Regions from separate parts of the Sphingobium sp. BHU LFT2 genome, predicted to be linked through region 2. Evidence: riboswitches for the same ligand, from Rfam matches in the RefSeq annotation. Region 2 holds a riboswitch; the other holds the start of a gene.
What was found. A riboswitch is a leader RNA that binds a small molecule or an ion and turns the genes downstream of it on or off. The one in region 2 is predicted to bind cobalamin.
Positions count from the first base shown of each region.

Region 1 (7,409 bases), on a different contig from region 2:
CGCTTCGTGCGCAACGTTGTGTTCTAGACAGCGCGGACAAATGCCGGGAGGGGTGGGGTGCGGACTGGCCCTTGTCCCGTCATGCCAGCGAAGGCTGGCATCTCAGGCCGGCGCACGCGGCATAAACGGATAGCGCTAGACGGCTGGCCTCTTTCTGCTGCCGCCTGAGACCCCAGCCTTCGCTGGGGTGACGGAGTTGGGTGGGAAGCGGAATGGCAGGTTTCCAAACCAAAGAAAGCGAAAGCCGACGCCGCTATGCTGACGCCTCAACCCATCGCCGAAATACACCTATGGCCGACGACAGGTCCAGCGGCCCGCAACTCACATCGAATGAGTGGCCTTCCACACGCGCTACCCACCAACTACCGCTTCGCTGCCACTCTTCGAAATCGTCGCCGATTTTTCCGTGCTGAACACGTTCGAATGCGATGTCTTGCATTGGGGTGTCGGTTAGGTTGATCTTGATTGTCCATCCGGGATTGTCGAGCGTATCGATCTTCACTCCATAGGAGTGCTCCCAATCGCCGTCGCATTGAGCCAGATACCACTGGCTTAGCCAATTCAGATTGTCTTCAATCATGTTACCAACATCGACCAGCGAACAAATGTCTGCAATCAGGAATAAAGTGGCAGGTCGATAAAGGCTACAACTGGTCGAATTTCGACAATCTCCACATCCGTCACCCTGACGAAAGTCAGGATTCATTCTGCACTACGCCAGATAGGGAGCGCTGAAGCGATCCCGGATCAAGCCTGTCCTGAGCCTGTCGAAGGGGCCGGGATGACGAAGAGGGAAATAGCCACTTCCAGTCGCGTCCAGGTCGCCCGGATATAGCCTCGCGGCCCGAGGCCGGGCCTCCCCATGGGGAGGCCCGGCACGTCTCAATGGCTGTCGTTGCGCAGGTCCTTGCCGGCCTGCTCCAGCGAGGCGCCGACATCCTGCTTGGCTTCCTTGCCCTCGCGCTTGGCGTCGTCGGCCGCCCGGTCGGTCGCGGCGCCGATCCGGTCCGCGCCATTGTCGATCGCGGCGCCCGCGCGGTCGAGGCCGTTGTCGATCTTGGCGCCGGCATCGTCGACGGCGTTGCTGACGTCATTGCCGATCGCGGAGCCGGCATTTTCCAGATTGTCCGATGCCTTTTCCGAGCAGGCGGACAGGCTCAGGCCCAGGGCGGACAGGGCCGTGATGGCCAGAAGGGGTGCGCGCATGATGTCTCCTCATTGCGTTGGCAAGGCTTGGGCAGCGCCGCATCATATCTGACGCGGCGCTGCCTAATCTCTTGTTGTCGCATCGTTTTAAGCGGAAAACCGGTTCCCACTTTTCCGCACGACGCTCCTAAAAGCGCGGCAGCGGCCATAAGGTTGCGTGGTTTCGCGATCAGCCGCCGCTGAGGCCGAACACCATCGACCGGTCGGCATCGGGGATCAGACCCTCCATCACCCGCCAGAAACCGGTGACGGAACCCTGTCCGGCCTGGGCATAGGCGGCCGCCATCTTCTCGCGCAGCGCGCGGAAAAGCTCGGCCTCCAGTGCGCGGCCGGCGGCGCTGAGGCGCAGCAGTTTCTGCCGCCGGTCGCTGCTGCCCGGCCGGGTCTCGATATAGCCGCGCTCGATCAGGTCATTGAGCACCCGGCCGAGCGATTGCTTGGTGATCGCCAGCAGGCGCAACAGATCCTTCACCGTCAGGTCAGGCTGGCGCGAGATGAAATAAAGGGCGCGGTGATGGGCGCGGCCCAGGCCCTGCGCCGCCAGCCCCTCGTCGATCGAGCGGGTGAGCGCGGAATAGCCGAAATAGAGCATCTCGATGCCGCGCCGTATCTCGTCCTCGCGCAGGAACAGCGGCGAGGCCGGTGCGATCTGGCTGGGCGAGGGGGCTTGGACGGACATCGGCGCGGGTTTCCGGCTGGAGGGGAGGGGGTGTGGCGTTGATCCCTAAGATGGGTTGGGCGGGAAGGAAAGGGAAAGGCGAAGTCCATCGTCAGGAGGGCTTTTCTTTCGTGCATCAGCCGCTATATGGCGGTCCCGCGCTGACTTGGATCGGCGCATTGCTGGGGCGTCGCCAAGCGGTAAGGCAGCGGCTTTTGATGCCGCCATGCGCAGGTTCGAATCCTGCCGCCCCAGCCATAATTTTCGGTATCCGACGCCGCGTCGCTTTCCTTGCTTCCGGTTTCCGTTTCGGCATCTTCCGTCGGTATGCCTTGGGCGTCGAGCCGGCAGCGGGACTGCCGATACCCATTCCGCGTCTTGGCTAAGCCCGATGTTTCGACTAGGGCATCAACGATGTGCCGGTTCATGCTGGCGCATTGCATAACTGACGCCGGTGTTCCGCAAGGAACTTAATCGGGAATGCGGTGCGGGGGCCTGGCCCCTTATTCCGTGGCTGTCCCTGCAACTGTAAGCGGATAGCGCGATGCACGAGCCCGTGAGGGCAGCCACTGGACAGGGCGTCCGGGAAGGCGTGCATCCCGCAACGACCCGCGAGCCAGGAGACCTGCCGGCGTTTCGGTCGCTCTTGTCCTGACCCAGGGGTTGGTCATGGCACGGTCTCTCTTCCGTCTGGGCGGCGAAGCGTGTGGCTGGGGCTGCACGGCCGCGTGGTGTCGGGCGCCTGTCGCGCCTGCCTGCCGCCTCGCGCCGACCGGCGATGCCGGCAAGCCCCGCCTGGTTGCGTCCCGGCGCGCGGAGGATTTGCCTGTGAGCCAGACCGGCGCGGGCAGGGATAGGGCGACCGCGAACCATGCGGTGGCCCACGGGCCGGCCGTTCGGGGCTGGTGTCCCGATGCCTGGCGCCCGATGGCGGCGGGCGACGGGCTGATCGTGCGCGTGAAGCCGCGCCTCGGTCGTCTTTCGGCCGACGACCTGGCGGCGTTGGGCGCGGCGGCGATCGCCCATGGCAACGGCCTGATCGACATGACCCGGCGCGCGAACCTCCAGATCCGCGGCGTGCGCGACGAAAGCTGGCGCCCCTTGCTCGACCGGCTGCTCGACCTTGGCCTGGTGGACCGCAATGCCCGGCGCGAGGGCGCGCGCATGATGATGGTCGTGCCGGACTGGCGCGAAGGCGACGACAGCCATCGCATCGCCCGCCAACTGCTCGATCGCCTGGACGAACTACCGGACTTGCCGGGCAAGATGGGCTTCGTGATCGATGCCGGCGCCGCACCGCTCCTGTCGGGCGAAGCGGGGGATTTTCGCATCGAGCGGGCGCGGGACGGCGGCCTGATCTTGCGTGCGGAGGGGCGGGCACAAGGCGTGCCGGTGGACAGCGGCGGCGAAGTGGATGCGCTGCTCGCGCTCGCCCGATGGTTCGTGGAGAGCGACGGCGCGCGCGCGGGGCGCATGGCCCGGCATGATGCGCCCCTGCCGGATTGGGCAACGGGCAGGGTAGAGGTGGCGGCGCCGCGTGCTCGGCTGATGCCCGGCGCATGGGATGGCGGCATGGCCTATGGTCTTCCCTTCGGCCAGATCGATGCGCGGCATTTTCTCGACGCGCCGGCCATCCGGCTGACCCCGTGGCGCATGCTGCTGGCCGAAGGACAGGTGCCTGGCCTGTCCGCCGACGCTGCCGACCCGCTGATCCATGTGGAGGCCTGCCCCGGCGCACCTACCTGTCCGCAGGCGAGCGTGGAGACGCGCGATCTCGCCCGCCAGCTGGCCCCCCATGTGGCGGGCCGCCTTCATGTCTCCGGCTGCGCCAAGGGCTGCGCCAGTTCGATTCCGGCCGACATCGTGCTGACGGGGCGGGACGGGCGCTACGACTTGGCCTTCCACGCTCGCGCAGGATCGGTGCCCGTCCGTCCTGACCTCACCGCCACCGACCTTCTTGCCCATTTCGGAGCCTGTTGATGCCCCATGATTATGAGAGGGACGGCGCGGCAATCTATCGCCAGTCCTTCGCCACCATCCGCGCCGAAGCCGACCTCGGGCACTTTGTTGCCGAGGAGGAGCCGGTCGCCGTGCGCATGATCCATGCCGCGGGCATGGTGGACCTTGCGGGCCATATCCGCTTTTCGCCGGGCTTTGCAGCGGCGGCGCGGCAGGCCCTGGCCACAGGGGCACCGGTGCTGTGCGATGCGCGCATGGTGTCGGAAGGGGTCACGCGCGCGCGCCTGCCCGCCGACAATGCCGTGCTCTGCACCTTGCACGACACCGCCGTGCCGGACATGGCGCGGGCGATGGGCAATACCCGGTCCGCCGTCGCGCTGGAATTGTGGCGGCCGCATCTTGCTGGGGCACTGGTTGCCATCGGCAATGCGCCCACGGCGCTGTTCCACCTGCTCGACATGCTGGAGGATCCGGCCTGTCCGCGCCCCGCAGCGATCATCGCCTGCCCGGTCGGCTTCGTCGGCGCGGCGGAATCCAAGGCGGCACTGTGGGCGGCGCAGCCGGCCCCCTGCTGCGTCGTCGACGGGCGGCTTGGCGGCAGCGCGATCACGGTCGCGGCGATCAATGCGCTGGCGAGCCGCGCGGAATGAGCGGCACCGTCTATGGCGTGGGCCTTGGCCCCGGCGCGCAGGACTTGCTGAGCGTGCGCGCCGACCGGCTGGTGCGGGGAGGACGGCATGTCGCCTATTTCCGCAAGGCCGGCCGACCGGGGCAGGCGCGCCGCATCGCGCAGGGCATGTTGCGGGACGATGCAATCGAACTGGCGATGGAATATCCGGTGACGACCGAAATTCCGGTCACCGATCCGCGCTATAACGACTGCCTTGCCGCCTTCTATGCCGATTGCACCGGCCGGCTGCTGGCGATCGCGGAGGCGGGCGAGGATGTGGTCGTCTTGTGCGAGGGCGATCCCTTTTTCTACGGCTCCTTCATGCATCTGCACAGCCGGCTGTCGGGTCTGGTCCCGGTCGAAGTGGTCCCCGGAATCATGGGCATGTCGGGCGCCTGGAATGCGACCGGCCTGCCGATCACCTGGGGTGACGATGTGCTGACCGTGGCGATGGCGACGCTGCCGGAGGAGGAACTGGTCCGCCGCATCCGCGATACCGACGCGCTGGTGGTGATGAAGATCGGCCGGCACCTCGCCAAGCTGCGCCGCGCGGTGGCGGCGGCCGGGCGCAGCGATGAAGCATGGCTGGTCGAACATGCCGCCATGCCGGAACAGCGCGTGACCCGGCTGGCCGATGTCGACAGGGTCACGCCCTATTTCTCGATCCTGCTGATCCACGGCCAAGGGCGCCGGCCATGAATCTTGCGGCGGGAGAGGGGGGCTGGATCGCGATCGCGGGGCTTGGGCCAGGGGGCGAAGCGCTGGTGACGCCGGAGGTCGACGCCGCGCTGGCTGCCGCGACCGACGTGGTGGGCTATATCCCCTATGTCGCGCGGGTCGCGCCGCGTGCGGGGCTGGCGTTGCATCCTTCGGACAATCGGGTGGAACTGGACCGGGCGGCCCATGCGCTGGAGCTGGCGGCGCAGGGGCGGCGGGTCGTCGTCGTCTCCTCGGGCGATCCGGGCGTCTTTGCCATGGCGTCCGCCCTGTTCGAGGCGCTGGAGGCCGGACCTGCCCACTGGCGCGACATCGACATTCGCGTGCTGCCCGGCATCACCGCGATGCTGGCTGCTGCGGCGCGTGCGGGCGCGCCGCTTGGCCATGATTTCTGTGCGATCAACCTGTCGGACAATCTCAAGCCCTGGTCCCTGATCGAAAAGCGGCTGCGGCTGGCGGCGGAGGCGGATTTCGCCATGGCCTTCTACAATCCCCGGTCGGCGTCGCGGCCGGAAGGGTTCGTGCGCACGCTGGCGCTGTTGCGGGAACTTTGTGGCGACGCGCGCCCGATCCTCTTTGCCCGCGCCGTCACCACCGCGCAGGAGACATTGCATATCGTGCCGCTGGGGCAGGCGCGCGCGGACATGGCGGACATGCGCACCATGGTGATCGTCGGGTCGAGCCGGACTCGCATCATCGAGCGCGCGCGCGGGCCGATCCTCTACACGCCGCGCGGCATCCCCGACGAGGCGGCGGGATGAGCGATCCAGTCGAGCACATCCTCGGGCCGGTGGAACTCCTGCCGGTCGGGCAGCGCGGGCCGGTCGATCATCAGCACGCGCAGGCCCAGCGCACGCGCGGCGTCCAGCTTGGCGGCTGCGCCCGTGCCACCGGCATTCTTGGCGACGATCAGGTCGATGCGATGGTCCCGCAGCAGGCTTGTGTCGTCCGCCACCGTGAACGGGCCGCGATCCACGATCAGGGCATGATCGGGCAGGGGCGGCGGCGCATCCGGCGCATCGACGAAGCGCAGCAGATAATGATGCTGGGGCTGGGCGGCGAACTCCTCCACATGCATGCGCCCCAGGGCCAGCATGATCCGCTGAGGCGGCCCGTCGAGCGCCGCCACCGCCGCTGCCATGTCCGGCACCGCGTGCCAGCGATCGCCGGCGACGGGCGTCCAGGGCGCACGGGTCAGCGCGGCATGGGCGATCCCCGCCCCATGCGCGGCCGCCACCGCATGGGCGCTCATCGTCGCGGCAAAGGGATGGGTGGCGTCGACCAGATGGGTGATGCCTTCCGCGCGCAGATGCGCGACCAGTCCCGCCACCCCGCCAAAGCCGCCGACCCGCACGGGCAGGGGTTGTGCCCGCGGGCTGGCCGTGCGTCCGGCATAGCTGAAGGTCGCGCGGATGCCGCGCGCCGCCAGCAGGACCGCCAGCGCGCTTGCCTCCGTCGTGCCGCCCAGCAGCAGGATATTGGGCATGGATGACATGAATTCTCCTCCCTGGTTGACGATCGTCGGCATCGGCGAGGACGGGATGGACGGCCTATCTGCGGCAAGCCGCGCGGCACTGGCGGCGGCGGACCTGGTCATGGGGCCGGCCCGGCACCTCGCGCTGCTGGGCGGGATTAGCGCGCCAATGGTCGAATGGCCAGTGCCCTTCGCGGACGGGATCGCGCGGCTGCTGGCGCATCGTGGGCGGCCGGTGGTGGTGCTTGCGTCGGGCGACCCCTTCTGGTTCGGCGCGGGCAGCAGCATCGCGCGCCATCTGGCGGCGCATGAATGGTGCGCGCATCCCGCGCCCTCCACCTTCGGGCTGGCGGCGGCGCGGCTGGGCTGGGCGATACAGGATGTCGCGTGCCTGGGCCTGCATGCCGCGCCGCTGGATCGGTTGCGTCCGCACCTCGCGCCGGGCGCGCGGGCGCTGGTGCTGCTGCGCGACGGGGCGGCGGTGGCGGGGCTTGGCGCCTGGTTGTCGGCCAGGGGATTTGGCGCGTCGCGCCTGCATGTGCTGGAAAGCCTCGGCGGCCCGCGCGAACGGATCCGGTCGATCGAGGCGGGGGCGACGATACCGGCCGACATCGTTCATCCCGTGGCGGTCGGGCTGGAGGTCGCCGGTGACGGCCCTGTCCTGACGGTCGCCAGTGGTCGACCCGACGCGCTGTTCGACCATGACGGACAGATCACCAAGGCGC
Region 1 covers NZ_JAFCGW010000001.1:10,430-17,838, reverse strand. The annotation lists gene JQK15_RS00095 (helix-turn-helix domain-containing protein) at 1-27, shown strand, start outside; gene JQK15_RS00090 (immunity 53 family protein) at 254-706, opposite strand; gene JQK15_RS00085 (hypothetical protein) at 883-1,206, opposite strand; gene JQK15_RS00080 (MarR family winged helix-turn-helix transcriptional regulator) at 1,376-1,885, opposite strand; tRNA gene JQK15_RS00075 (tRNA-Gln) at 2,048-2,122, shown strand; cobalamin riboswitch at 2,300-2,511, shown strand; gene JQK15_RS00070 (ferredoxin-like domain-containing protein) at 2,792-3,844, shown strand; gene JQK15_RS00065 (precorrin-8X methylmutase) at 3,844-4,473, shown strand; gene cobI (precorrin-2 C(20)-methyltransferase) at 4,470-5,192, shown strand; gene cobJ (precorrin-3B C(17)-methyltransferase) at 5,189-5,971, shown strand; gene JQK15_RS00050 (cobalt-precorrin-6A reductase) at 5,932-6,696, opposite strand; gene cbiE (precorrin-6y C5,15-methyltransferase (decarboxylating) subunit CbiE) at 6,695-7,409, shown strand, end outside.
Region 1: it holds a riboswitch for cobalamin, as region 2 does, so the genes downstream of both, JQK15_RS00070 (ferredoxin-like domain-containing protein) here and cobW (cobalamin biosynthesis protein CobW) in region 2, are expected to answer to the same signal.

Region 2 (7,409 bases):
GACCTATTATGAACTGGTCGACCAGCGCGTGCCGGGCCATGGCGAGGATCTGAAACGACTGAAGCGCAACCGCATTCTGATCGACGGCAATGTCGGCGAGGAGGGCATCTTGCTGCAGATCTTTACCGAGACGATGTTCGGCCCGATCTTCTTCGAGATCATCCAGCGCAAGGGCAATGAAGGCTTTGGCAATGGCAATTTCCAGGCCCTTTATGAATCGATCGAGCTGGACCAGATCCGTCGCGGCGTGATCACCGTCGATGAGTGACGCGCCGCCCCGGATGATGAGCGGCTTCGGCAATCATTTTTCGACCGAGGCGGTGGCCGGCGCGCTTCCGGTGGGGCGCAATTCACCCCAGCGCGTGCCCTATGGCCTCTATGCCGAGCAATTGTCGGGCACCGCCTTCACCGCGCCGCGAGCGGAGAACCGGCGCAGCTGGCTCTATCGCATGCGGCCGGCGGCATCGCATCCGCCCTTCGCGCCCTATGATGCTGCAGCCTTGCTGCGCAGCGCGCCGTTCGACGAGGTGCCGCCATCACCCAACCGGCTGCGCTGGAACCCGCTTCCGCTGCCTGCGGATGATGTCGATTTCATCGACGGCCTCACCAGCTATGCCGGCAATGGCGATGTCGCGGCGGGACAGGGCTGCGCCGTGCATCTCTATGCCGCGACCGCCTCGATGGTCGACCGCGCCTTCGTCTGCGCCGATGGCGAGATGCTGATCGTGCCGCAGCAGGGCGCGCTGCGCATCGTCACCGAGCTGGGCGTCATCGACGTCGCACCGTTGCAGATTGCGCTGATCCCGCGTGGCGTCCGCTTCCGGGTCGAACTGACCGAGGGCGCGGCGCGCGGCTATGTTTGCGAAAATTACGGCGCGCCCTTTCGCCTGCCCGATCTGGGACCGATCGGCGCCAATGGCCTCGCCAACCCGCGCGATTTCGAGGCGCCGGTTGCGGCCTATGAGGATGTCGAGCGGCCATTCGCCCTGATACAGAAGTTCATGGGCCGCCTGTGGATAACTATGCTGGACCACAGCCCGTTCGACGTCGTCGCCTGGCACGGCAATCTGACGCCGCTGCGCTATGACCTTACCCGCTTCAACACGATCAACACGGTCAGTTTCGACCATCCCGACCCGTCGATCTTCACGGTGCTGACATCGCCCAGCGAGACGCCGGGCACCGCCAATATCGATTTCGTCATCTTCCCGCCGCGCTGGATGGTGGCGGAAGACACATTCCGGCCGCCCTGGTTCCATCGCAATGTAATGAGCGAGCTGATGGGCCTGATCCATGGCGAATATGATGCCAAGGCGGGCGGCTTCGCGCCCGGCGGCGCGTCGCTGCACAATGGCATGGCCGGCCATGGCCCCGACCGCGCCAGCTATGACAAGGCGATCGCCGCCGACCTCCAGCCGCAGCGCATCGCCGATACCATGGCCTTCATGTTCGAAAGCCGGATGGTGCTGCGCCCGACGCGCTGGGCGATGGAAAGCCCGCTACTGCAACCCGATTATGATGAATGCTGGTCCGGCTTTCGCAAGGCCCAGCTTCCCCTGATGAACGAGACCCCATGAGCTATTGGCAAACCGACGAAACCCATGATCCCGCCCGCACCAGCTGGGTTGCGAGCGCGCAGGATCATGGCGACTTCCCGATCCAGAATCTGCCCTATGGCCTGTTCTCGCCCGCCGGCGGACCGCCGCGCGCGGGTGTCGCGATCGGCGATGCGATATTGGACCTGGCCGCCTGTGTCGGCGCCGGGCTGATCGATTGCGCACCGCTGCTGGAAGACCAGCTCAATGGCCTGATGGCGCTGCCGGTGGCGGAGCGGGTCGCCCTGCGCCGCCGGATCAGCGCGCTGTTGTCGGACCCCGCCCATCGCCCGGCGGTCGAGCCGCTGCTGCACCGGGCGGCGGACTGCATGCTGCATCTGCCGGCGCGGATCGGCGACTATAGCGACTTCTATGTCGGCATCCATCACGCCAACAATATCGGCCGCCAGTTCCGGCCCGACAATCCGCTGCTGCCCAATTATAAATATGTGCCGATCGGCTATCATGGCCGGGCATCCTCGATCCGCCCGTCGGGCGCGCCGCTGGTCCGCCCGCGCGGCCAGCGCAAGCCGCCCGAGGTCGATGTGCCGGTGGTCGGCCCGACCGCCCGGCTCGACTATGAGCTGGAACTGGGCGTGTGGATCGGCGCCGGCAATGATCTGGGAAGCCCGATCCCCATCAGCGAGGCGGCCGATCATGTCGCCGGCTTCTGCCTGCTCAACGACTGGTCGGCGCGCGACTTCCAGGCGTGGGAATATCAGCCGCTGGGGCCTTTCCTCGCCAAGAATTTCCATTCGACCATTTCACCCTGGGTGGTGACGCCCGAGGCGCTGGCGCCGTTCCGCATCGCCCAGCCGCCCCGGCCGCAGGGCGATCCCGCGCCGCTGCCTTACCTCAGTGATGCCGACGACCAGGCCCATGGCGCGCTGGCGCTGACGCTGGAAGTCTATCTCTCCACCCAGGCGATGCGCGACGCGGGCCAGCCACCGATGCGGCTGAGCCAGGGGCCGGCGAGCAACATGTACTGGACCGTCAGCCAGATCGTCACCCATCATGCGTCCAATGGCTGCAACCTGATGCCCGGCGACTTGCTGGGCAGCGGCACCATTTCCGCTCCGACGCGCGACGGCTATGGCAGCCTGATGGAGATCAGCAGTGGCGGCCGCGAGCCGATCAGCCTGCCATCGGGCGAGACGCGCTGCTTCCTGGAGGATGGCGACGAGGTGACATTACGCGCCACCGCGTCCGCCCCCGGCCATGTGTCGATCGGCTTTGGCGAATGCCGCGCGATGATCGTGCCGGCGCGATGAGCGACCTCACCCTTCATGGCTATTGGCGGTCGAGCGCGAGCTATCGCGTGCGGATCGCGCTGGCCCTGAAGGGTGTCGACTATGCGCAGGTCGCCCATGACCTGCGCAGCGGTGCGCAGCGGGCACCCGACTATCAGGCGCTGGCGCCGCAGGGGCTGGTGCCCGCACTGGTCGATGGCGACAGCGTGCTGACGCAGAGCGGCGCGATCCTGGAATGGATCGAGGCGCGCTGGCCGCAGCCGCCTTTGCTGCCCGCCGACCCCGGCGATGCCGCGATCGTCCGTGCCATGGCCGGCATCATCGCCTGCGATATCCATCCGCTCGGCAATCTGCGCGTGTTGCAGGCGCTGCGGCAGGATTTTGGTGCCAGCGAGAATCAGGTCCGCGCCTGGATCGGCCGCTGGACTGGCGAAGGGCTGGCCGCGCTCGAAACACTGGTCGCCCGTCACGGCGGCACCCATGCCTTTGGCGACAGCCCGAGTTTCGCCGACTGCCATATCGTGCCCCAGCTCTACAATGCCCGGCGCTTCGGCGTCGACCTGACGCCCTTTCCGCGGCTGTGCGCCGTGGACGCGGCGGCATGCGCGCTCCCCGCCTTTGCCGCCGCGCACCCCGATCGCCAGCCCGACGCCGACGCATGAGCGACGCCGACACGCGCCTGTTCGCGACGCCGGCGGGCGTGCGCCTTTGCCCGATCGAGCAGTTCGCCGACGGCAAGGCGCGCAATTTCGTGCTGCAGATGCGGGCCGGCCGCTTCCATGGCTTTGCCGTGCGCACCGGCGATCATGTCGCCGGCTTTGTCGACCAATGCCCCCATGCCGGCCTGCCGCTGGCGCAGCAGCTGGACGATTATCTGACCCCGGATGGCAGCCATATCCGCTGTAGCTGGCACGGCGCCATTTTCCGCCGCGACGATGGTGTCTGCGTCGGCGGGCCGTGCGTCGGTCAGCGCCTTACGCCCTGGCCACTCGCCATCGCCGCTGGCTGGATTGTCACCGCTGCCCAAAGCGACTAGGAACCGGCCCAGGGACGGCGCTTCGCATCGTCCCGACATGATCGCGCCGGTGCCCCCACGGGGGCTTAAAATGGGAAGGCGGTGCGGATGCCATGGCGTCCAAATCCGCAGCTGTCCCTGCAACTGTGAGCGGCGAGCGTGATGAACAGCGCCCTCCCCAGCCGGGAGGGCAGCCACTGGGCCGGACGCTAAATCCTGCGAGGCCTGGGAAGGCCGTTCCTCCCGCTATGACCCGCAAGCCAGGAGACCTGCCGGCGTTTAGGTCGCTCTTGCTTTGGTCCAGGGGATGGCCGGGGCACGGTGTTCCGTCTGAGCGACAGGTTGGCGGCTGGAGCCGCGCGGTCACGCATCTGCGGGCGAACAAGCGCCCGTCCGCGATGCCGGCCGGCCGTGCGTGCGCGCCCGGTTCGCTCCCGCCCCGGTTGCTCCGGCGCGCGAGTATTTGTCATGGCCAACACTGCATCTGCCAAGATTCCGACCACCGTCATCACCGGCTTCCTGGGCGCGGGCAAGACCACGCTGATCCGCCATCTGCTGGAAAATGCGAAGGGGCGCCGGCTCGCCCTCATCATCAACGAATTTGGCGATGTCGGCGTCGACGGCGAACTGGTGAAGGGCTGCAACGACGCCGCCTGCCCGGAAGAGGATATTGTCGAGCTGGCCAATGGCTGCATCTGTTGCACCGTGGCCGACGATTTCCTGCCGACCATGACCGCGCTGCTCGACCGGCCGAGCCCGCCCGACCATATCATCATCGAGACGTCGGGGCTGGCCCTGCCCAAGCCGCTGGTCAAGGCCTTCCAGTGGCCCGACATCCGCACCCGCGCCACGGTGGACGGGGTGGTCGCGCTGATCGACGCCGATGCGGTCGCTGCCGGTCGCTTTGCCACCGACGAGGCGGCGCTGGCCGCCGCGCGTGCCGCCGATCCCAATCTGGACCATGACAGCCCGCTGGAGGAATTGTTCGAGGATCAGCTCGCCTGTGCCGATATGGTGGTGCTGAACAAGAGCGACCTGGTCGATGCCGACACGCTGGCCGCGGTCGAGGCGCAGGTCGATGCCGAGACGCGGCCCGGCGTAAAGATCGTCCGCGCCGCCCATGGTGCGGTCGATATCGGCGCGCTGCTGGGCATCGTCGCGGCGGCGGAGGATGATCTCGACGCCCGGCCCTCGCACCATGAGGCGGAGGGCGAGGATCATGACCATGATGATTTCGACAGCTTCGTCGTCAGTGGCGATGCGGTTGCCGATCCCGACACGCTGGTGCAGGCGCTGTCCGCGCTGATCGCCACCCACGACGTGCTGCGCGTCAAGGGCATGGTCGCGGTCGCGGGCAAACCGATGCGCCTCGTCGTGCAGGCGGTCGGCCCGCGCATCCAGCATTTCTTCGACCGCCCCTGGCAGGCGGGGGAGGCGCGCCGCACCCAGCTGGTGGTGATCGGCCAGAAGGGGCTGGACCGCGCCGCTATCGAGGCCGACATCCAGGCCGTGCTCGGCTGATGCATCTCCTGTCCGCCACGCCGGGAACGATCAGCGACGGCGAGGAGGCGATCGACCTAGACCAGCCGCCCGGCGACATCGTCATCCTGACCGTGGCGGACAGCGATCTGGCCTGTTTCGCCGCCGCCGCCGCGCGCCTGCCCGATGATGCGCCGAGCGTGCGGCTGGCTAATCTGCTGCAGCTCAAACATCCCTATTCGGTCGATCTCTATGTCGAGAAGGTGATCGCCAAGGCGCGGTTCGTCTGCGTCATCCTGCTCGGCGGCAAGAGCTATTGGCCCTATGGCGTGGACGAGATTGCACAGGTCGCGCGCGAAAGGGGCATCGCCTTCGCCGCGATCGCCGACGGGCGCGAGGGCGATCCCGCGCTGGATCTGGCTTCCACCGTGCCGGCGGCGATGCGCGAGCAGCTGCGCGACTATCTGCGCCAGGGCGGCACCGCCAATGCGCTGTCCTTCCTGCGCTGCGCCGCCCGGCTGACCGGCGCGGATGCGGGCGAGCCAGACCATCCGCTGCCGATTGCCGACGCGGGCCTCTATCTGCCCGGCCATGACCGGCCCGGCGTGGCGGAACTGCGCGCGACCTGGGTCGAGGGGCGGCCGGTGGCGCTGCTGATCTTCTATCGCGCGCTGGTGGTCGCCGGCACGCTGAGCGCGGTCGATGCGATGGTCGCGGCCCTTGGCGCGCGCGGCTTCAATGTCGCCGCCGTGCATGTCCGCGCGCTGCGCGAGCCGTTCGTGCGCGACTGGCTCGGCGGGCTGCTGGCCGACATCACGCCCGACATCATCGTCAATGCGACCAGCTTCGCCGCCTCCTCTTCGTCCGAACCGCGCGTGCCCGGCATCTTGGAACAGGCCGACTGTCCGATCCTGCAGACCGCCTTTGCCGGGGTCGAGGAAGGCAGCTGGCGCGGGTCCGCCCGTGGCCTTGGCCCGCGCGACCTGGCGATGAATGTCGCCCTGCCCGAAGTGGACGGCCGCCTCTTCACCCGCGCCGTCGCCTTCAAGGCCGCCGAGCGGTTCGATGAACGCACCCAGTGCGGCATCGTCGTGCCGCGCGTGGCACCCGACCGGGTCGCCTTCGTCGCCGATCTGGCGCGCAACTGGGCGGCGCTGCGCCGCGCCGCGCCGGCGCAGCGCCGGGTCGCGCTGGTGCTGGCCAATTATCCCAATCGCGATGGGCGGATCGGCAATGGCGTGGGTCTCGACACGCCGGCCAGCGCCGCCGCGATCCTGTGCCGGCTGGGTGAGGCCGGCTATGCGATCGGGGACGCCCCGCGCGATGGCGCGGCGCTGATGCGGCTGATGACCGGCGGCGTCACCAATGACCGGGCGTCGCTGGATCGGCCGGGCGAGGCCAGCCTGTCGCTCGATATCTATCGCGCTGCCTTGGCCGCTCTGCCGGCCAGCGCGCGGGACGCCATGGTCGATCGCTGGGGGACGCCCGAGGCCGACCCCTTCGTGCGCGACGGCGCCTTTCGACTTGCGGTCCATCGTTTCGGCCATGTCGCGATCGCGGTGCAGCCGGCGCGCGGTTACAATATCGATCCCAAGAGCAGCTATCATGACCCGGCGCTGCCGCCGCCGCACGCCTATTTCGCCTTCCATGTCTGGCTGGCGCAGGATTTCGGCGCGCAGGCGCTGGTCCATGTCGGCAAGCATGGCAATCTGGAATGGCTGCCGGGCAAGGCGGTGTCGCTCTCGGCCGATTGCTTCCCCGAAATCTGCGCCGGGCCGGTGCCGCAGCTTTATCCCTTCATCGTCAATGATCCGGGCGAGGGGACGCAGGCCAAGCGCCGCATCGGCGCCGTGATCCTCGACCATCTGACCCCGCCGCTGACGCGGGCGGAAAGCTATGGGCCGCTCAAGCAGCTCGAGGCCCTGGTGGACGAATATTATCTTGCCGCCGGCATGGACCCGCGCCGGCTCGACCGGCTGCGCCGCGATATCATCGACCTCGCCCGCAGCCAGGGGCTGGACAAGGATGCGGGCGCCGCCGGCGACGATGACGACGCGCTCGCCGCGATCG
Region 2 covers NZ_JAFCGW010000003.1:37,905-45,313, reverse strand. The annotation lists gene hppD (4-hydroxyphenylpyruvate dioxygenase) at 1-268, shown strand, start outside; gene hmgA (homogentisate 1,2-dioxygenase) at 261-1,577, shown strand; gene fahA (fumarylacetoacetase) at 1,574-2,866, shown strand; gene maiA (maleylacetoacetate isomerase) at 2,863-3,507, shown strand; gene JQK15_RS07515 (Rieske (2Fe-2S) protein) at 3,504-3,881, shown strand; cobalamin riboswitch at 3,912-4,151, shown strand; gene cobW (cobalamin biosynthesis protein CobW) at 4,329-5,381, shown strand; gene cobN (cobaltochelatase subunit CobN) at 5,381-7,409, shown strand, end outside.